2 regions of the Ochrobactrum teleogrylli genome follow, and region 1 is predicted to be linked to the other one. Evidence: predicted binding sites of a transcription regulator. Region 1 holds the regulator's gene; the other holds the start of a gene.
What was found. The regulator PhoB, encoded in region 1, activates phosphate uptake and scavenging genes when phosphate is short. The targets are predictions, from matches to a motif close to TGTCATNNANCTGTCAT.
Positions count from the first base shown of each region.

Region 2: the regulator PhoB is predicted to act here: its motif matches at 7,697-7,713, upstream of WIX40_RS00600 (BtaA family protein).

Region 1 is NZ_JBBHKQ010000001.1:2,964,149-2,975,211, reverse strand. It holds gene pstA (phosphate ABC transporter permease PstA) at 1-298, shown strand, start outside; gene pstB (phosphate ABC transporter ATP-binding protein PstB) at 314-1,135, shown strand; gene phoU (phosphate signaling complex protein PhoU) at 1,231-1,953, shown strand; gene phoB (phosphate regulon transcriptional regulator PhoB) at 2,096-2,782, shown strand; gene WIX40_RS13890 (cell wall hydrolase) at 3,418-4,365, shown strand; gene WIX40_RS13885 (hypothetical protein) at 4,446-4,724, opposite strand; gene WIX40_RS13880 (aminopeptidase) at 4,891-6,144, shown strand; gene dps (DNA starvation/stationary phase protection protein Dps) at 6,217-6,714, opposite strand; gene tsaB (tRNA (adenosine(37)-N6)-threonylcarbamoyltransferase complex dimerization subunit type 1 TsaB) at 6,976-7,665, shown strand; gene rimI (ribosomal protein S18-alanine N-acetyltransferase) at 7,669-8,169, shown strand; gene olsA (lyso-ornithine lipid O-acyltransferase) at 8,166-8,969, shown strand; gene miaB (tRNA (N6-isopentenyl adenosine(37)-C2)-methylthiotransferase MiaB) at 9,083-10,483, shown strand; gene WIX40_RS13850 (PhoH family protein) at 10,602-11,063, shown strand, end outside.
Region 2 is NZ_JBBHKQ010000001.1:104,327-115,389, forward strand. It holds gene WIX40_RS00570 (ArsR/SmtB family transcription factor) at 1-1,017, shown strand, start outside; gene metF (methylenetetrahydrofolate reductase [NAD(P)H]) at 1,017-1,928, shown strand; gene WIX40_RS00580 (AEC family transporter) at 2,397-3,332, opposite strand; gene WIX40_RS00585 (lytic murein transglycosylase) at 3,406-4,644, opposite strand; gene WIX40_RS00590 (glycoside hydrolase family 25 protein) at 4,765-5,613, opposite strand; gene WIX40_RS00595 (class I SAM-dependent methyltransferase) at 5,717-6,403, opposite strand; gene WIX40_RS00600 (BtaA family protein) at 6,405-7,640, opposite strand; gene WIX40_RS00605 (hypothetical protein) at 8,005-8,217, shown strand; partial or broken gene WIX40_RS00610 (antifreeze protein) at 8,362-8,813, shown strand; gene WIX40_RS00615 (J domain-containing protein) at 8,968-9,678, shown strand; gene WIX40_RS00620 (N-acetylmuramoyl-L-alanine amidase) at 9,678-10,493, shown strand; gene WIX40_RS00625 (lytic transglycosylase domain-containing protein) at 10,812-11,063, shown strand, end outside.

The DNA.
Region 1 (11,063 bases):
CGTGCTGCCGCTTGCCGCACCCGGCATTCTGACGGGCACGATCATCGGGCTTGCCCATGCGCTGGGCGAAACCGCGCCGCTTCTGCTGATCGGCATGGTGGCTTTCGTGGCGGATGTTCCGTCCACGCCGATGGACCCGGCGACCGCCTTGCCTGTCCAGATCTATATGTGGGCCAATGAAGCAGAACGCGCCTTTGTGGAACGCACGTCCGGCGCTATCATCGTCTTGCTTCTGTTCCTGGCCGTGATGAACATTGCAGCAATCATTCTGCGCCGCCGGTTCGAGCGCCGCTGGTAAACGGGAGTCGAAGCTATGAATTTGATGACTGAACGAACTCTCGAGAAAGCCGTAGGAGAAAAGATGAACGCCAACGCCAGTTCCGTAAAGATGCGCGGCGACAAGGTTTGCGTATTCTATGGTGAGAAGCAGGCCCTTTTCGACGTCAATCTGGATGTTCCGGAAAAGATGGTGACGGCGCTGATCGGTCCTTCCGGCTGCGGCAAGTCCACCTTCCTTCGTTCGCTCAACCGCATGAACGACACGATTGAAGGTTGCCGCATCGCTGGCAAGATCACGCTCGACAATGAGGATATCTACGATCCGAAGATCGACGTGGTGGAACTGCGCGCCCGTGTCGGCATGGTGTTCCAGAAGCCGAACCCGTTCCCGAAGTCGATCTACGAGAACGTCGCCTACGGCCCGCGCATTCACGGTCTGGCCCGCACGAAGGCCGATCTGGAGGAAATCGTCGTGACCAGCCTGCAGAAGGCCAGTCTGTTCGAGGAAGTGAAGGATCGCCTGCACGATGCGGGCACGGGCCTTTCCGGCGGCCAGCAGCAGCGCCTGTGCATTGCACGTGCGATCGCGGTTAGCCCGGAAGTCATCCTGATGGACGAACCCTGCTCGGCGCTTGATCCGATTGCCACCGCCAAGGTGGAAGAGCTGATCGACGAACTGCGCCAGAACTACACCATCGTCATCGTTACGCACTCAATGCAGCAGGCGGCCCGCGTTTCGCAGCGCACCGCCATGTTCCATCTCGGCAATCTGGTCGAAGTGGGCGACACGGAAACGATGTTCACTGCGCCGACGGAAAAGCGCACGCAGGATTACATCACCGGACGCTTCGGCTAACAAACCGGGGGCAGGGGAAAGCAACCCTTGCGCGCGGATTGCGTCAGAACAAACAGAAGTGCGGCTTCCCCGCAATTTATATTACGAGGTCTACCATGCCGTCTCAGCATACCGTTCGTTCCTACGATGAGGAACTGAAGTTTCTCACCCACAAGATCGCCGAAATGGGCGGACATGCGGAACGTATGGTCGAACAGTCGGTCGCAGCGATCGTCAATGCCGACAACGCCCTTGCGCAGCGCGTCATTTCCGACGACCTGATCCTGGATGCCAGCGAGCGCGAAATCGACGACAAGGCCGTGATGATCATCGCCAAGCGCCAGCCGATGGCGGTGGACCTGCGCGAAATCATCGGTTCGATCCGCATTTCCGCCGATCTGGAGCGCGTTGGCGATCTGGGCAAGAACATTGCCAAGCGCGTTGCCGCCGTTTCGGAATCCCGCCAGCCGGTCAAGCTCTATCGCGGTCTGGAAACGCTCGCCGAACTGGCGCTGACCCAGCTGAAAGACGTGCTCGACGCCTATTCGTCGCGCTCGGTGCAGCAGATCAATGTCGTGCGTGATCGCGACGACGAGATCGACGCCATGTACACCTCGCTGTTCCGCGAGCTGCTCACCTATATGATGGAAGATCCGCGCAATATTTCCGCCTGTACGCATCTTCTGTTCTGCGCCAAGAATATCGAGCGCATCGGCGACCATGCGACCAACATCGCGGAAACCGTTTATTACATCGTGACCGGCCTGCAGATGCCTGCCGAACGACCGAAGGAAGACCTGAGCCACGGCATCGTCGTGGATGAGGCACGCAAGCCCTGAGTAAGCGCTGCATTTGAAGCGATCAGGGCAGATTGCCGGATTGCTCCCAAATGCGGTGGAGAATGTGTGAATAGCGCGGCGGCACGCGGTCGATGGGGGGACGTGTATCTTCCGCTCGCCGGTTTAAGATAGGGAATAATGGATGTCACAGGTACCCAAAATCGCTGTGGTGGAAGACGAAGAAGCGCTGAGCGTTCTGCTGCGCTACAATCTTGAGGCCGAAGGCTATCAGGTGGACACGATGCTGCGCGGCGACGAGGCCGAAATCGCGCTGCGCGAGAACGTCCCTGATCTCCTCATCCTCGATTGGATGCTTCCCGGCGTATCGGGCATCGAACTGTGCCGCCGTCTGCGCCAATGGCCGGAGACGGAACGCCTGCCGGTCATCATGCTGACCGCGCGCGGCGAGGAAAGCGAACGCGTTCGGGGTTTAAGCGTCGGGGCCGACGACTATGTCGTGAAGCCCTTCTCGACACCGGAACTCCTGGCCCGCGTCAAGGCGATGCTGCGCCGTGCCAATCCAAGCCTGCTGTCGCATGTTCTGAAAGTAGGCGATCTGGTGCTCGACCGTCAGCAGCACCGCGTTTACCGCAAGGAAAAGGAAGTCCGTCTTGGACCGACGGAGTTCCGTTTGCTCGAATATTTCATGATGTCGCCGGGCCGCGTTTTCTCGCGCAGTCAGCTTCTCGACGGTGTCTGGGGACCGGATATCTATGTCGATGATCGCACCGTGGATGTCCATGTCGGACGCTTGCGCAAGGCCATCAACTTGGGTCGTGCGCTCGATCCGATCCGCACGGTACGCGGCGCGGGATATTCTTTCGGCTGATCGTGCGTCGATAAAAAACTTCTTTTCGAGCCCGTCTTTCCTCATCGAAAGGCGGGCTCGATCACTTTCTGAAGCGCTCTTGCGGCCTGTTATCCTTGCCAGCCGATTCGGTCCGGGAGACGCTGAAACGGCTGTAAATCGCTAATCTCACGGAATGTTACGCTTCTTGTATCAAAGTTGAAGGAACCGGCGCAGGACTTGCTAAAACAGTTACGCCGCAGATTTTCCCAACCTGATGAAGCAAGATATATCAAAATTTTACAGCAGTTGCGAATTAAGGCAGGGTTGTGACCTGTATTGAGGAAATATCATTTCCATCAAATCAAAGGTTTATCTCTTTTCCGCAGGTTCATTAAGAAAATATTAATAGTTTTGAATGGTTTGTGTGGACAATTGCGCTCGTGATTCGGGTTTCATTTGCGACCATTTCGATGGTTTCAGCAATTTCGGAATTTGACCCATTGCCTTTTTTTGGCCTAAAAATTCCAAAACCTTGAAGAAGACGAGCGATGGCAGGTTGTTTGATTTTTGATCTTAGCCTGCTTTGACTTGCACCGCAGCTAGACCCGTATTGGTCATTTTTGGCCTTCGGATCGACTGCTTCAGTTAAGGGTCCTGAATATGAGACTGAGCCGTTGACGCGCGCTGGTAATTGGAAGCTGCCTGTATTGGCAGGACTGCTCGTAGCGCCCTTCGTAGTGACGGGCTGCACGACGACCGGCACCACAGCCAAGACCGAGAAGACGGCGGCCGTAAGTCACGTCAAGTCGGTCAACGGTGTCAAGACCTATACCTATACGGCAAGGGACAAGGAGTGCCTCGAGCGCGCCATGTTCTTCGAATCGAACCGCTCCAGTTCCGATGGTCTGATGGCTGTCGGCACGGTTGTGATGAACCGCCTCGCATCGGGCCGTTATCCCGATACGATTTGCGGCGTCGTCGGCCAGAAGAACCAGTTCGCGCCCGGCGTTCTCACCCGCAAGATGGAATCCAGCAAGCTGCCCGATGTTCAGGCCGCAGCCGACGCCGTGCTGAAAGGCCAGCGCCATCCGAAGCTGAAGAACGCCATGTTCTTCCATACGGCAGGCCTGAAGTTCCCCTACAACAACATGCACTATGTGCTGGTTGCCGGCGGTAATTCCTTCTACGAAAAACGCAATCGCGACGGTTCGTTGCAGAATCCGGTGCCGCAGGAACCATATAACCTCGCGCTCGCCTATTCGCCGCAATCGCCGTCGCTGCCGCAAGACCCGTCCTATGACGTGACCTTGCCGCAGGCGGGACCGGTTCCGGCAGCAGCGCCAACCGTACAGGTCGCGCTGGCGGATGCGTCCAAGATGGAAACCTCTGTGCGTGGCAGCGGCCTTGGACCGCAGGCGCGGGGCAATCGCCTTGCGCATAACAACGATGTAGCGACGGCGCAGCCGCAAATTCAGCAGGTCGCGTCCTATCAGCCGCAATTCGATACGTCGGCACCGGCAAGCCAGCCGCAATCGCTTGGCTATGCGGCGGCAGACCAGAAGCAGGTCGATGCAATCGGCGCATTGCTTCTGTCGCAGGACCGTCCGGAAACGCCTCTATAAGTTGAGTTGAACAGATTTGGTGCGGGCTAATCTTTCCGATTGGCCCGCATTTTTTATTTGAGTTCTGCATTCCATCGCTATTAGCGGGGACGAACCACGACCGGACGATAGATCGGCTGATAGAGCATGATGGGCTGATCGTAGAAATCGACGCGGTTTTCCCAGGCGCGGCGATCCGCCCGGCGGTCGAGATCGAGCCGCTGCAGACAGTTGGCAAATGCGTCGGTCCGTGGCTTGAAGCCATAGCCGAGACATGTCTGTTCGTCGGCGGCGCGGCGCTCTTCCGGTGTCATGGTGACACAACCAGCCAGCAGGCCTGCGAGCCCCAACAAAACAAGTAGTTTCCGGTTCATCGTCATTCGTCCTGTGTAACTGCCCGCTGCTTCAATAATAGCGCAGGTGCATGAAAAAGAGTGGTGAAATTATGCCGTTTGGTAAACTGATAACGAGAGTATAGAACTGATTCCAAACCGCGCTCTTTTTTTAAAGGGACGCGTCTTCGCATCAAAAGAGGTCCCGCAGCTCATGGCTCACGATATGCAAAATCCTGTCATCGATCCGGTAAAGCTCGAACGTCTGGCGGAAGTCGCCGTGCGCGTCGGCCTGCAATTGCGCGAGGGACAGGATCTGATCATCACGGCGCCGGTTGTCGCCCTGCCGCTGGTGCGGCTGATTGCCAAACACGCCTATAAGGCTGGCGCAGGTCTGGTGACGCCGTTCTTCGCCGATGATCAGATTGCGCTGGCCCGCTATGAAAACGCGCCCGATGCAAGCTTCGACCGCGCCGCGGACTGGCTCTATCAGGGTATGGCCAAGGCCTATTCGGAAGGTGCGGCGCGTCTTGCGATTGCTGCCGACAACCCGATGCTCCTGTCCAGCCAGGACGCCGCCAAGGTTTCGCGTGCCAATCGCGCAAATTCTAAGGCCTATCAGCCTGCGCTGGAAAAGATCGCGGGCTTCGATATCAACTGGAACATCGTTTCCTATCCAAATGTGGCATGGGCGAAGCTGATGTTCCCGAATGAGCCGGAAGAGGTTGCGACCCGCAAGCTGGCCGAAGCCATTTTTGCCGCTTCACGCGTGGATGTCGAAGATCCGATCGGCGCATGGGCCGCGCATAATGCAGCGCTTCGCACCCGCACCCGTTTCCTGAACGGCAAGGCTTATAGCGCTCTGAACTTCAAGGGCCCGGGCACGGACCTGACGGTCGGGCTTGCCGACGGCCACGAGTGGCACGGCGGCGCATCAACGGCGAAAAACGGCATTACCTGCAATCCGAATATTCCAACGGAAGAGGTTTTCACCACACCGCACGCCTTGCGCGTCGATGGTTATGTCGCCAGCACCAAGCCGCTTTCGCATCAGGGCACACTGATCGAGAATATCGCCGTGCGTTTCGAAGCGGGCCGGATTGTCGAAGCCAAGGCGAGCCGTGGTGAGGAAGTGCTGTCGAAGGTACTCGACACGGACGAAGGCGCGCGCAGGCTCGGCGAAGTGGCGCTGGTGCCGCATTCGTCGCCGATCTCGCAAAGCGGTCTCTTGTTCTACAACACGCTGTTCGACGAAAATGCTGCGAGCCATATCGCGCTCGGCCAGTGCTATTCCAAGTGCTTCATCGACGGCGCCAAGCTGACGCCGGAACAGATCAAGGCGCAGGGCGGCAATTCCAGCCTCATCCACATTGACTGGATGATCGGTTCCGGTGAAATCGACGTTGATGGCATCAAGGCCGATGGTAGCCGCGAGCCGGTGATGCGTCGCGGCGAATGGGTCAGCTGAAAATTCAACATACCGAACTGAAAAGGCCGGGAAATTTCCCGGCCTTCTTCATGATTGCGATGAGCTGAAGCCTCAATTCTTTTCCTGCACATGGGCTTCGAGGAACCACAGCGCCTTGTCCAGCGAGCGCGAAGCGGCGGTAAAAATATCCGCCGTGTTGTCGTCGCCCGCCTCGTCTGAATCCTTGATCGATTTGCGCAGAAGATTGGCGACATCGCCATAACGCTCGATCAGCGCGCCCAGATGATCGTGAACCGCATAAATATCGGTCGGATAGGGCTTCAGTTTCGTTTCCTTCACCACAATCTGCGATGTGCCATAGGCCGTTCCGCCAAGCTGCACCGCCCGTTCGGCAATGGTGTCGACGTGATCGTCAAGTTCGGTGCGGAAACCGTCGAGCATCTCGTGCACTGCAATAAATTGCGGTCCCTTGAGGTTCCAATGCGCCTGCTTGGTGATCAGTGCAAGATCGATGGTCGCAGCCAGATTTTCGTTCAGAAGCGCGACCATGGACGTCTTGGTGTTGGAAGGAAGATCGTTGCGGGTTGCATGCGTCGACTTATTGGACATTTTATCCTCATATCCTTTGCACAATCAGGCGCGAGCGATTGGCTGGCTCGCAGCTATTGGGAGAATCGCCAGCGTCGGGGCGGTCGAAAAGAGGCGCAAACGGAATCATCCCGCACCCGACGAAAAAACGCCTGTCAGCCGATTTTGTTCCGCAGAAAAAGATGAAAATGATAAGAACCGCTGCTCTTTGGCGATGAATTGGTGTCGGCTTCGGCACGGTTAGACTTGTCGCGGGGCCAATTCTCATTTACCCGGAAGTGCATGAAGATACTCGCCCTCGATACCGCCGCTTCCTATTGCGCCGCCGCCGTCTATGACGCTGGCCGCGATGTCGTTCTTGCTCAGATCAGCGAGAATATCGGCAAGGGGCACGCCGAAGTGCTGATGGATTATGTCGGGCGCGCGCTGGTCGAGGCAGGCGTGGCGATTAAGGATATTGATCGCGTGGCGGTGAATATCGGCCCCGGTTCTTTCACGGGCGTGCGCATCGGTGTTTCGGCGGCGCGAGGCTTTGCACTGGCGCTCGGGTCCCCGGCGATTGGCGTCACCGCCTTCGAGGCGCTGGCGGATGAGACAATTACACACATGCCGGGCAAGCCGGTAGCCGTCCTGCTCGACGCGCATCGCGGCGAGATTTACGCGCAGACATTCGATGCCAATGGTGCTGCCCTGTCCAAGCCATCGGTCCTGTCGCGGGAGGAAGCGGAAGCTTTTGCTGGCAATGCGCCCCTCGATACCGTGCTGGCCGGATCGGCAGCAAAGTCGATCAACGAGGCCTTGGGCGACAAGTTTGCGCTTGGTCCTGTCGAACCGACCGCCAATATCGCCACTTTCGCCCGCCTGGCAGCCGCGCGCGCGCCCGGTGATGCGCCGAAGCCGCTTTATATGCGCGGGCCTGATGCCAAGCCGCAGGTCGGGTTTGCATTGCCGCGCAGGCAGGCCGGAGAATAGGCGATGATGGGCTTGCCATTCGGTCGCTTCGGTCGCCGACAGGTTTCGGTGGAAGCGCTCAGCGCGCAGGACAGCCATGTGATCCAGCGCATTCATGCCGTCGCGTTTCACCATGGCTGGAGCTCGGATGATTTTCGCTCGCTGATCGCGCAGGATACGGTTTTCGGCTTTGTCGCCCGTGCGGAAGGCAAGCCCAATGACGCCTGCGGTTTCGTTCTGGCGCGGCTGGTTGCCGGAGAGGCGGAAATTCTCACCATCGCGGTTTCTCGCGATGTGCAACGGCAGGGTGTCGGTCGCGCGCTGATGGATGCGGTGTTGCGCTATCTCTATCAGGAACGGGCGGAAACGCTGTTTCTCGAAGTCGATGAAGCCAATGTCGCGGCGCAGGCGCTTTACCGGCGTCTCGGGTTTCAGAAGGTCGGTGATCGCCCGGCCTATTACGAAACCGCCAATGGGCGCTCGGCAGCGCTCGTTCTGCGCCGCGATCTGAAGAGACCGCAATGATCGGCGCGATCCGGGTCTTTCTCGTTCTCGCCGCCATGGTCATGCTGAGCCTGTCGCTGATCCCGGTTCAATATGTGTTTCTGAAACTCAGGAATGGCTGGAAACGCAGCCTGCCCAATTTTTTCCACCGCGTGATTGCGCGGTTGTTCGGCTTTCGGGTGCGCACCGTCGGCGAAATGCATCGCGGTCGCCCGTTGTTGCTGGTCGCCAATCATACGTCCTGGAGCGACATTGTTGTCCTGTCCTCGGTCGGACAGGTGTCGTTCATCGCCAAGTCCGAAGTGCGCAACTGGCCGATTTTCGGCATGTTCGCTGTTTTGCAGCGGACCGTTTTTGTCGAGCGCGAGCGGCGCGGCAAGACTGGCGAACAAACCTCTGAAATCGCCACGCGGATGAGCGAGGGAGATGCCATGGTGCTGTTTCCCGAAGGCACGACCTCCGATGGCAATCGCGTCTTGCCGTTCAAGACGGCACTTTTCGGTGCAGCCCATGCGGCGATCAGGGAAGCCGGTGTGCCGGAAGTGCTCGTGCAGCCGGTCGCCATCGCCTATACCGGCGTGCATGGCATGGCCATGGGGCGCTATTTTCGCCCGATTGCATCCTGGCCGGGCGATGTCGAGTTGATGCCGCATCTGAAAGGTATCCTGCGCGAAGGCGCCATCGATGTTGAAATCCGCTTCGGCGAGCCGATGGTTGTCACGGCAGCCACAGACCGCAAGATGCTGGCCCGCACCATGGAAAGCCGGGTGCGCACACTTTTGCAAAGCGCACTTCTGGGCCGTGAGATTTCGGAAGAGTAACCAGCATTTTCAGCAAAAGTGCGAAGCGGTTTTGCGTTCGAAAATGCGATAGTGAAAAAGCCGATCAGTTTGTCACCTTCCAAAGCGGCGACAAAAGCTGTAGATAGCCCCGCATGAGCGAAAACATCACCGATATTGTGCCAGCGGCAGACCACGCCGATACGCGTTCGAATACGCGCAAGGTTTTTGTCAAAACCTATGGCTGCCAGATGAATGTCTATGACAGCCAGCGCATGGCCGACAGCCTTGCAGCGGAAGGCTATGTCGCGACCGATACGCCGGACGATGCCGATCTGGTGCTGCTGAACACCTGCCATATCCGCGAAAAGGCCTCGGAAAAGCTCTATTCCGCGCTGGGACGCCTGCGCAAGATGAAGGACGCGCGGCAAGCCAATGGCAAGGAACTGACCATCGGTGTTGCTGGCTGCGTGGCACAGGCCGAAGGACAGGAAATTCTGCGCCGAGCGCCGAATGTCGATCTGGTGATCGGACCGCAGACCTATCATCGCCTGCCCAATGCGCTGGCGCGCGTTCGCGGCGGCGAAAAGGTCGTCGAGACCGAATATGCGCTTGAAGACAAGTTTGAACATCTGCCGTCGCCGAAGCGCGAGGAAACCCGCAAGCGCGGCGTTTCTGCTTTTCTGACGGTGCAGGAAGGCTGCGACAAGTTCTGCACCTTCTGCGTGGTGCCCTACACGCGCGGTTCGGAAGTGTCGCGCAGCGTCAAACAGATCGTGGCCGAAGCGGAACGCCTTGCCGATGGCGGTGTGCGGGAACTGACCCTGCTCGGCCAGAACGTCAATGCCTGGCATGGCGAGGGCGACGATGGCCGCGAATGGGGGCTGGGCGAATTATTGTTCCGCCTCGCGCGTATTCCGGGTGTTGCGCGCCTGCGTTATACGACCAGCCATCCGCGCGATATGGATGACAGCCTGATCGCCGCGCATCGCGACCTGCGCCAGCTAATGCCTTATCTACATCTGCCGGTGCAGTCCGGCTCGGACCGTATTCTCAAGGCGATGAACCGCCGCCACAAGGCGGACGAATATCGACGCCTGATCGAGCGCATCCGTGACGTGCGTCCGGATATGGCGCTGTCGGGCGATTTCATTGTCGGCTTCCCCGGCGAGACCGATCAGGATTTCGAAGATACGATGCAGCTGGTGCGCGATGTGAATTACGCGCAGGCCTATTCCTTCAAATATTCGCCACGTCCCGGCACGCCCGGCGCGGATCTGTCCGGTCATGTGGACGAAGCGGTGAAAGACGAGCGGCTTCAGCGCCTGCAGGCTTTGCTGTCGGAACAGCAATATGCGTTTCAGGAATCCATGATCGGTCGCGAGATGGACGTGCTTTTAGAAAAGCCCGGCCGTCAGGCGGGGCAGATGGTGGGACGCTCGCCCTGGCTCCTTCCGGTGATCATCGATGACAACAATGATCAGGTCGGCGACATTATTCATGTGAAAATCACCTCCACTGGGACCAATAGCCTTATTGCGCAAAAACTGGCGTGAAGGCATGATACCGTTCAGGCAGATGGTTCGGCGCTTGAGTCTCGTGCCGATAATCCTGTCGGGCCGATGATCCCGTCGGAACTGTGATTGCAATGCGTGAACTCTTGAGGAGATACGGTTGAGCGCCACGGAAAAGCTGAGACCTGCCAAGCCAACCACTCTAACGCAAAAAAGCCCGACTACCGGGGCCTCGGATATGGCCCATATTGTGCTCACTTTCGAGAGCAACCGCCTGGCCAGTGCGCTTTACGGTCAGTTCGACGAAAATCTGGCACGGATCGAGCAAAAGCTCGGTGTCGATGTTCGCTCCAAGGGCAACCAGCTCTCGATCCGGGGCGAACCGACCGCGACCGAACAGGCGCGCCGCACGCTCGATCATCTTTATGAAACCGTGCAGAAAGGTCATGAACTGACGGCATCGGATGTCGATGGCGCCTTGCGCATGGCCATTGCCGCCGATGATCAGCTGGATCTGCCGACGATGGAAAACAAGGGCAAGCTGTCTGCTGCCCAGATTTCCACGCGCAAGAAGACGATTTTTGCGCGCACCCCGACGCAGGACGCCTATATGCGGGCGCTC
Region 2 (11,063 bases), 2.9 Mb from region 1:
GCCGGTTTGCAATTGCAACTCGATCAGATGGTGGATGTGTTGAAGGCGGTGGCAGAGCCAAGCCGTCTGCGCATTCTGGCGCTTCTGGCGCGGGGCGACCTGACAGTTTCCGATCTGACGACAATTCTCGGCCAGTCGCAGCCGCGTGTATCGCGCCATCTCAAGCTGTTGGGCGAAGCCGATCTCATCGACCGCTATCAGGAAGGGGCATGGGCCTATTTCCGGCTGGCGGATAATGCGATCAGCGGCGATCTGGCGCGTGGCTTGCTGGCGCGCCTCGACCGCTCTGATGCGCTGGTCGAGCGCGATCAGGAGCGGCTTTCGCAGGTCAAATCCAGCCGTCAGGAAAAAGCTGCGGCCTATTTCAGCGCCAATGCTGGCAGCTGGGGCGAAATCCGCAAGCTGCATGTTTCCGAGAATGCGGTCGAAACCGCCCTCAAGAAGATCGTCGGCGAAAAGCCGTTTCAGGCCATGCTCGATGTCGGGACCGGCACCGGGCGCCTGCTGGAGCTTTTCGCGCCGCTTTATGCGCGCGGTCTCGGCATCGATATCAATCGCGACATGCTGGCGGTGGCACGCGCCAATCTCGATCTTGCCGCCATCGGCAATGCTCAGGTGCGCCAGGGCGATGTTTATGCCCTGCCGGTCGAACGCGAAAGCTTCGATCTGGTGACGATCCATCAGGTGCTGCACTTTCTGGACGATCCGCTTTCGGCAATCCGTGAAGGCGCGCGTGCACTGCGCCCGGACGGTCGCTTGCTGATTGTCGATTTTGCGCCGCATACGCTCGAATTCCTGCGCGAAGACCACGCGCATTTGCGCCTTGGCTTCAGCGACGAGCAGATGCTGAGCTGGATGAAGGAAGCGGGCCTTGAGCCTGAAAAGACGCTGGAATTAAGCCCGAAAGGCGCAAGCGGCGATGAGGGGCTGACCGTCAAGCTTTGGCTTGCACGTGATCCGCGTCTTCTCATTGCCGATCCGGCAACGAATGAATCAAGCATGACGGAGACAGTGTGATGGGTTTTTATGGTCTTTCCCGCCGACCGGATGTCGGCCAGACCACCCGGGTATCGTTCGAATTCTTTCCGCCCAAATCGGAAGAAATGGAACAGCGCCTTTGGGAAACGGTCACACGGCTGGCACCGCTGCAACCGGAATTCGTCTCCGTGACCTATGGCGCGGGTGGTTCCACCCGTGAGCGAACGATACGGACGGTGGCGCGTATCCTGAAAGAAACCGACATCAAACCTGCGGCGCATCTGACCTGTGTGGATGCAACACGTGAGGAAGTCGACCGCGTGGTGCGCGAGTTCGCCGATCTTGGCGTGAACCGCTTCGTGGCCCTGCGCGGTGATCCGGCAGCGGGGATTGGTGAAAAATATGTGCCGACAACCGGTGGTTATCTGAACGGTGCCGATCTGGTCGGCGGCCTGCGTCAGATTGCGGATTTCGACATTTCGGTTTCCGCCTATCCGGAAAAGCATCCGGAAAGCCCGGATTTCGCGACCGATATCGACATGCTGAAGCGCAAGGTCGATGCTGGCGCCACCCGCGCCATCACGCAGTTCTTCTTCGAGAACGATCTTTATGAGCGTTATGTCGAGCGCGTGCGCCGGGCGGGGATTTATATCCCGATCGTTCCGGGTGTTCTGCCGGTGCATAATTTCAAGCAGGTCAAGAATTTCTGCGCCCGTTCCGCGACGCATATTCCGGCCTGGCTGGCAGAGCGTTTCGACGGGCTGGAAAACGACCCGCAGACGCATCAGCTCGTGGCTGCGGCCATCGCCGCCGAACAGGTCATGGATCTGATCGAGCGCGGTGTGCAGGACTTCCATTTCTATACGATGAACCGTGCCGATCTGCCCTATGCGATCTGCCATATGATTGGCATTCGCCCGAAGACGGAAGCGGCACTGGAGCCTGCCTGAGAATAAAGAAAGCCCGCCGAAATGGCGGGCTTTCTGTTTCCTGCGAGACCGGTCTATCCTCGAAACCTGTATCGCCGTAATGGTCTGATGCGTCGCTCTCTACGGTATGACGCCTGCTATCAACGCTGCAACAAATGCAAATGCTGCACAGATCATGAGGACATTCAAAGATCGTGTCAGTCCCATCGGTCTGTCTCCTTCATATGCGCCAGACAAGCGTCCGGTGCGCGCTGGTAGAGACTGGAATCTAAGCGCAAAAAGCCGAGAACAAAAGAAGATTTCGTGCTGCAACCTGGCGTGATTGGAAAAAAAACCTTCTGTTTACCACCTAAGTTATTGAAATTTTTGACCTGAAAAATCTGTTCACATTTCATGAAAAAGACACAGAACTGACAGGATCTACAGGGAAATAGCCACAATTCCCACAATCCGCTCCTACAATGCGCCTATGCGAAATCCCGCTTTTTATCAGCGGATCAAAGCCAGATAGGCGGAGAGTGTTACCACCGAAATTACCGTCGAATAGAGAATGACGTTGGAGGTGATGGCCGCCTCGCGCCGGTAATGTTCGGCGAGCATGAAAGGGCCGGTGCCCGTCGGCAAGGCGGCGAGAAGGGCGGCACTTTCCGCCATCAGCGGCGGCAATCCGAAGACATAGACCGCGAGCAGCCATGTGGCGAGCGGCTGGACGATCAGCTTGATCGACACGAGGAATGCGATGGCGTTGACGCTTTCGCGTTCGACCTTGCGCGATTGCGCGAGGAACAGGCCAAGCGCCACGAGCGCGCAGGGCGATGCTGCGCCGCCGAGCATTTTCAGGAAAGTTTCGGCGGGGGCGGGGATCGTCAGCCCGAGGAAAGAAAATATCGCGCCAAGCGCCGGTGCAAAAAGCAGCGGATTGCGGATAAGCGAACGGACGACTTTCCAGACGAGATGAAACGGCTTCTTCTCGGTTTGCAGGCCGATCTCGATCAGCACGATTGCAAAGGCGAAAGTCACGCAAACGGTGATGATGATGGAAATGGTGGTTGCGGCCAGAACGCCGGAACCGAAAGCGATCATCGACAGCGGAATGCCCATATAGCCGGTATTGGGATAGGCGGCATTGAGGCCGTCCAGCGCGGTGTCGGCAAGCGGCAGCTTTCCGCGCAGCCGCACCAGAAAGGGCAGGACGAAGGCGACGGCGCTGCTCAAGAGGAAGACGGCGATGAAGCCCGGTTGCCAGAGTTCGCTGCCATGGGTGTTGGCCATGATGTCGAACAGCAGCGCAGGCAGCGCCAGATAAACCACGAAGCGGTTCAGCTCTGCTATGGCGTGCGGTCCCAGTATTTTCAGCTTGAACGCCCCCCAGCCGGAAAAAATCAGCGCAAATACGGGCAGGACGACGATCAGGGTGGTGAGCATGAGGCAGGCATTCGCGGTCAGGGTGTCGGAAAGGAAAAGGCGCGGGGATTAGCCCGCGCCCTCATTGTGTGACTCAGAGCTTGTCCAGCAGCTCCTGGGTTGGCCAGGAATCGGCCGGCATGCCAAGCCGCATCTGTTCGGCGCGCACGGCATCGCGGGTCAGGAGACCGTAAACGCCGTCGATCTTCGCGCCCATATCATAGCCGCGCGCCTGAAGCTTGGTTTGCAGCTCCTTCATCTGGTCCTGCGTCAGACCCGGAATTGGATTGCCGGGATCGAATGCAGGCGCACCCGCGAGGCGCGTCGCAAAATAGGCGGCGGTCGTGGCGTAGACGATGGATTTGTTCCATTCGACGAAGACGTCGAAATTCGCATAGGACAGGAAGGCCGGGCCCTTGCGGCCCAGCGGCAGCAGCAGCGAAGCATCGCCGTCATCCGGCCCAAGCGGACCCTTCAGGCCGGTCACTCCCTGCGCGGCCCACCAGGAGTGCGGCTTGCGGTTGGTGCGGATGGCTTCTTCCCAAGGCAAATCCTTGGTGATGCGCACTTCTTCCAGCCACGGCTGGCCGCGTTTCCAGCCAAGTTCCGAAATCATGCGACCGGCGGTCATCATGGCGTCGGGAACGCTGTTCTTCAGATCGACCTTGCCGTCACCGTCGCCATCGACGCCGCGCTCCAGATAATCCTTGGGCAGAAGCTGCATCATGCCGATTTCGCCAGCCCATGCGCCGGTCGTGCTCGCATCGACAACGCCCGTGTCGAACAGCTTGAGCAGCGCGATCAGCTGCGGACGGAAAAGGTCCGGGCGGCGGCAGTCGTAGGAAAGGGTAACAAGCGCATTCAGCGTGTCGAAATCGCCCTGAATCGCGCCGTAGTCGGTTTCAAGGCCCCAGAAGGCAGCGAGAACGGGACCCGGCACGCCATAGGTGTCTTCGACTTTCTTGAAGACATCGGCATATTTGACCAGATTTTCCTGGCCTTTTTTCAGGCGCGCTTCGGAGATGAGGCGCTTGGAAAATTCGGTGAAGGTCAGGTTGAAGACGGTCTGCTTGCGGTCCCGGTCGAGCACCTTCTGTTCAAGCGAGGCCTTGTGCAGCTCGCTGATACCCTTGTCGCCGACGCCAGCTTCACGTGCTTCCTTGGCCAGATTTTCGACCCACTGGCCGAGATCGGTTTCGCATTCGGGCTTGGGCATGTTCACGGCAGTTTCAGCCGGAGCCGCAGGTGCCGGAGACGCACTGGCGGTCTGCGCATGCGACACAGCGGTCGAAGCGAGCAGGGCGGCTGTCATGATGGAAGCAACAAACTTCATCGGTAACTCACACTATTTTGCAGGGCACAGGCTTGCCCTTCCGGGAATTGTTAAAGCTATTGCCCCAACAAGACCCGGAAATGAAGCAAAACTTGGTGCGATCAGCCAAACAGGCCCGTCTTAACGGCCCTTGTTGCTTTCCAGCCACTTTTTCCATGTGGCGGCGTCGCCCGCGAAGACATTGATATCCGCGTCGCCCTTGATGCCCGGAATGCTGCCCGTGCCGGTATATTGCCAGAAAGTCCACGGATGCGGGCCGTATTTTTCGTCCGGGTGGCCCGCGACCGAACGCAGCCAGAACGGATAGTCTGGAAGCTGGCGCAGGTCGTTATCGTCGAAGAAATCTACGGTCGTGTAGATGATCGGACGCTTGCCGTAATGCTTTTCGAGCGCTGAAAGGAAGATGCGCATTTCCTTGCGCACAACCGCCGCATTGGGCCGCAATTTGCAGGTCGGCGATTGCGGGTTCCATTCCATGTCGAGAACGGGCGGCAGCGCGGACGGGTCGCGCGGCACGTTCTGAATATACCAGCGCGCCTGTTCGATGGCCGGACGGCAGAAATAATAGAAATGATAGGCGCTGCGGGGAATGCCCGCCTCGCGTGTGCCATTCCAGTGTTGGGCAAAGCGGTGGTCCAGACGGTCGCCGCCTTCCGTCGCTTTGATAAAGGCAAAGGAAATGCCGCTGGCGCGGACCGCGCTCCAGTCCACACTGGTCTGGTATTTCGAAACGTCAGTGCCGTGGATCGGATAGTGCCAGGGCGTCTTGCCGGTCCAGTCATGCGGATCGCGGTCGCCGAAGCGCGGCGCCTTCACCGATCCCGATGGAGGTGGGATGCGGGCGACCGTGCCGTTCTTTTTCACATCGGAAAAATCGTAATCCACTGTCGTACAGGCCGAAAGCAGAAAAACGCCCATGCAGGAGGCAAAGCAGGGGCCAAGAAAATTGCGGCTGGCCAGACGGCTCATGAGACGTTTCATGCAGGGTTTCCGGTGTCGCGAATCAGTCCCTACAACGGTTACGCGATCGGCACCCGGTCGTCACCAGCCTGTGGCGTTGTTGCTCCTAATTTTATGCAAAAGCCCGGATGACGGCGATCCACGCAAAGCCGCGATAAAGCACGCGGCGTTCCACTGTGAGGCCGCGTTCGGCAGCAAGCCGTTCGCACACGGCGAACATGTCCTGACGCGGCGTGACATGAAACCAGTCGAGCCATTTATAGAGCCCGCGCTTGAACCATCGGGGCAGGCGACTTTGATCGCCGAAATCGACGATATGCAACTCGCCTTGTGGCGCCAGATGGCGAATGCTCTCGCGGATGACCGATTGCCATTGCGGGATCATCGATATGGCATAGGAAATGAAGATACGGTCGAAGCCTGTTTGATGGAAAAGCTGTTCGGGATCGAACTGCGCCGCATCGGCGCGTTCCAGCCGGGTGCGGCTTTCGATGCCCGCACGTTTGGCGGCACTGCGGGCCGTTTCCAGCATTTCTGCTGAAATATCGATGCCATAGAGTTTTGCATCGGGGTAGTGTTCGGCCGTCTTGACGAGGTTGCGGCCCGTGCCGCAACCGATTTCCAGAACGCTGCCGCCTTCCGGCACATTGAGCGTCGCGATCATCTGGTCGCGGCCCAGCAGGTAATATTTGCGGGTCGCATCATAAAAGTGGCGCTGGCGGCGATAGACCCGGTCCATCAGCCGCGCATGACTTGCGCCCTGACTGTTGCCCTGCCTGCCTTCAGTATTTTGCAGCATGTCACGCGTCCTTCAGGACATAAAGGTGAAAGCCGCCATAAATCGACGAGCGGTCGCGGTCATGCAATGCGCGGGATTCGTCTTCGCGGTATTCCCAGTGGTCGAGAATTTCCGGCGCGACGCGACCGGGCAGCAGGCTCGGCTCGGCGGCAGTGCGGAAAATCACGCGAGCGCCCGGTGCGGCAGTGCGTGTGATTTCGCTCCAGACGGCATTGAGCTGGTTGTCGTTCATCCAGTCCTGCGCGTCGAGAAGAATGTAGCGGTCCACCGAACCGGCGGGCTTGGCGGCGAGGAAATCGGTATAGTTGGCGTTCTGCACCGTCATGCGGTCGGCGCGCGCGCGAACCGTTTCGAAATTGGCGCGCGACAGATAAGGCGGCAGCGGGCCGGTTTCTTCGTTGCCGCTATAGCCGCGTCCGAAAGCCTGCCAGGCAAAGTAGTTCTCCGTCAGCGGAAAGCCGCAGGCGAGCTTTTCAAGGCGGCGGCGCAGCACCTCGGCCATATTGCCGTTTCCGGCGGTGGCCAGCGCATCATATTGCTGGGGCGGAATGCCAAGACCGAACAGCGAGGATTTGCGTGCGGTTGCCCAGCGCACCATGCGTTTTTCGAACAAGGGCGCAAGTGCGGTGTCGAAGAAGCTGCGCTGTTCTTCCATGCTGCGCGATTTAAGAATATCGCGCGGATCAATGCCATAGAGCCGCGCCACGCGATGGCCCATGCCGATGAATACGCCGAGCAGGCCGTGACGGTAAAGATCGCGCCAGAAGATGGAAATGCGCTGGCGACCGTTCCACTTGCGCTTTTCCCAGTAAGCGCGGCTTTCGGCATCAAGATGCGGACGCACGAAGCGCTTATAGGCAGCCAGATTGGTCTTGTCGTCAGCCTTGCCATAGAAGCGGTAAAAGGCGCTGTAATCTGGCAGGTTCTTGAGCGCTGCAAGCTTCAGCCGGTTAAACGCGACATGAGCTTCGTTGAGATCGACGGCCTCGACGCGGGCCGGATCGGCGGTGAGGTAGGAAAGCGCGTTGCAACCGCCAGACGCGATGGTGACGATGCGATGGCCGGGCTGGATGGCGAGGGCTGCCATGTCCACATCCGGATCTTCCCAGATTTGCGGATAGACCAGCCCCTTAAAGAGCCAGGCAAACAATCGTTCCGAAAAACCTGCGCGGGAAAGCGCATGGTTCTGGGTTACTGCACGCTTCAGAATAGTACCGTCGGCTGATTGGTCGGCCATGAATTCCCCTTTGGGACGAATCCCGTGCTTGGTTTCAAAAAAGTTAAACACTGGGCATGACATCGCTGTGACATGGGGGATTGACGGATTAATGCGGGATTAAGTGTCTGCAATATTGGCGTTTTATTACGGACAGTAAGACTAATTGAGAGAACCTTTCCTTTGGTCTGCCGTTTTCTTCTGTGACGGTGGGTATCGACAGGAGTTCTGTGCCTGATCCAACCGCAAAAGTGCCCGACCGGTAAGGAGCCGGATGGACACGAAGAAAGCAATGAAAAGAGCAGAGGGGTGTCTGCGCAAACTGCGCCATGCTCAACAGGGATGAGCTCGGATCGAGCAACCCACGCTAGGAAGGAGAGCCAAAATGAAGAAGTTTCTGATTACATCTGTTGCCGCTGTATCGCTTCTGGGCCTTGCCGCCTGCAACGACAAGAAGGATGACGGCGCAAGCAACGCTCCGGCACCGGCCCCGACGACGCCGGCCGCACCTTCGAACAATGATACGAACACCACGCCTGCAACACCGGCTCCGGCAAATCCGGGCACGGGTACGGGCGGTACTGCGCCTGCTAATTAAGCTCGGGTGCTATTTTGTATCAATAAAGCGCGGGCAAGTTACGGCTGGTGAGCTGTCATAGACCCGTGTGGTAAACGTCATACGAATGGCGATCCGGGAAACTGGATCGCCATTTGTCCCAGAAGGAAGTGTAATGCATGAACGATCCCGCGGCATTTTACGGGAAAGACGGCGCGCAAGCGATTTCCGTGTTTAAACGCAGGCTGTCTTCGGTTATGGCTTTGGTCATGAACCGTAACACCCTGTTTTTCGTTGCCGCCATTGTTCTGGTTGCGCTTGCTGCTTGCGGCAAGGGCAATGAGGAAAAGGCTGCCGCACCGGCGCAGGACGGCGCTGCTGTTTCCCAGCCTGCCGCACCAGCGGAAGGCGCATCGGAGAAAAAGGGGCCGGATCTCGTCAAGGCACTGCGCGAGAACGCCGGTTTGACCACACCCGAGGAACAGGCAGCTGCCATCGAACGCGCCCGTACTAATGCCGAATCTGCCGCAAAGGCTGTCGGGCAAAATGCCGAGCAGGCCCAGGCCGCCGGAGAAGCTGCCGCCGCGACGGCACAACGCTCCTTCAATGAACGCCAGAACGCCGTTCAATCCAATTAATTGGGAACAGCGTTCTCCTTTTTTGGTTTACACCATAACAGTTCAGGGCATTTCTTATCACAGACCGGTGATAAGCGCATATAAATCATTGTTTTTTCGACTTCGCTTCATGCAGGCGGTTTCCAGCCGCGACGGAATTTTGTAGAAAAGCCCCATGTCGATTTGGGTTCGCATCGGTGAGTTTGTGGCGTCAGTGACGTCGAACGCCATTACAGGCGTTATCGAGGCTGTGCGCACCGTTTTTGAAGGCGATGCCGATACGCGCAGGCGGGTGGCCTTCTCGATTGCCATGATCGCGCTCTCCGCAAAAATGGCGAAGGCCGACGGCGTGGTCACGCAGGACGAGATACGCGCTTTCCAGGATATTTTTGCGGTGCCGCAGGAAGAAACCGCGCATGTCGCCCGGCTTTACGATCTGGCCAAGCAGGATGTGGCGGGTTTCGAAAGCTATGCGCGCCAGCTGGCCGGACTTTGTCAGGAAGGCCAGACCGAGTGCCATCTTCTGGAAGATATTCTCGACGGACTGTTTCATATCGCCAAGGCGGATGGCTATGTCCATGAAAAGGAATTGGCATTTCTAACCGAAGTCGCCGGTATTTTCGGCTTTGACGAAGTTGCCTTCGACCGCATCGCGATCCGGCATGTGCAGCGTGGCGAGGGCGATCCTTATGCTATTCTGGGTCTTGAACGCGGGGTGTCGTTCGATACTGCGCGCAGCCGCTACCGTTCGCTGGTCAAGCAGCACCATCCCGACCGGCTGGTTGCCGAAGGTTTGCCGCTCGAATTTATTGCTATTGCCAATGCGCGCCTTGCTGCCATAAACGCGGCTTGGGCGAGCATAGAAAAGCATTTGGAGGCTGCGTGATGCAGACGTCGAGCGACGCAACCGGATTTCAGGATGAGGAATTGGCGGAACTGGCGCTGGAAAAGCCCGATTTTCCCGATGCCACGCTCGATCCTTCGCCCAATTTCGGCCCGCGCCGTGACGGCAAGACGCCGGTTTTTCTGATCCAGCATTATACCGGCCTTGCGACCGCGCAGGAGGCGATCGACATTCTGAAATCGCCCGAAATGCAGGTCTCGGCTCACTATCTCGTTCTAGAGGACGGGAAGGTGTTGCAGATGGTTTCGGAAAAGGCCCGCGCCTGGCATGCGGGCAAGAGCTTCTGGAAGGGCGAGACCGACATCAATTCGGCCTCTATCGGCATCGAAATCGTCAATCCGGGCGTTCTGCAAGACTATCCGCCGTTTAAGGATGCGCAGATCGAGGCGGTGATCCGCCTTAGCCGCGATATTTGTGAACGCCACGCTATTGCGCCGGAGAACGTGCTGGCGCATTCGGACATCGCACCGGCGCGCAAGACCGATCCCGGCCAAAGCTTTCCGTGGAAACGTCTGCATGAGGCGGGTGTCGGGCATTATGTGGAGCCGACGCCGATCCGCGGCGGACGGTTTTTGGCGCGGGGCGAACAGGGGCAGCCGGTGGAGGCTTTGCAGTCCATGCTGGCGCTCTACGGCTATGGAATTGAGATCACCGGTATCTTCGATGAAGCCACGGAAATCGTGGTTAAGGCATTTCAGCGTCACTTTCGGCCACAAAATGTAGACGGTGTGGCCGATGTTTCTACCATAGATACCCTCTACAGGCTGATTTTTTCCCTGCAAAATGTTACCGCCTGAGCAAGCAGTATCCATCGGGCGACTTTCGCAATTTAATTAGAATTTCGTTCAAAATTTCAAAAATTTAGCCGAATCACCTTTTAGACCTCGCTTAAGTGAGGGGGCGTCGACTCACGTCCGATTGAGTCGGTTTTGTTACAACCTGTAAGACGATTTTACTTTTGCAACCAATCTTCGGCTGCATTTCCCCTTCAGATCATCGATCAATCCCAGCGGAAATGGGCCTTGAGAGCTCATACCGGACGGGACCCGAATAAACGGATCGTCTCCCCCCAAGACGGGCGGTCCCCCATAAGAAACGTTCCAAGACGGTAGGTTATGAAAGTAAAATTTGTTATTGTTAGCGCCCTTGTTGGCGCGATGAGTTCGTTTGGCCTGAATCCGGCGCTTAGCGCCCCTGCAAGTGAACCAACCAACCTCGCAGCACTTCTCAAGGCGCGTCAGCAGAACAAAGTTGCTGAGGCCGACAAGGCGAAGCCTTCGGTCAAAAAGGCGTCCGTCATCACCAACCGCGCAGCCCCCGCAGGCAAGGGTTCGCGTTCCGGTTCGTCCAAGTCCGGCGGCGCCAGC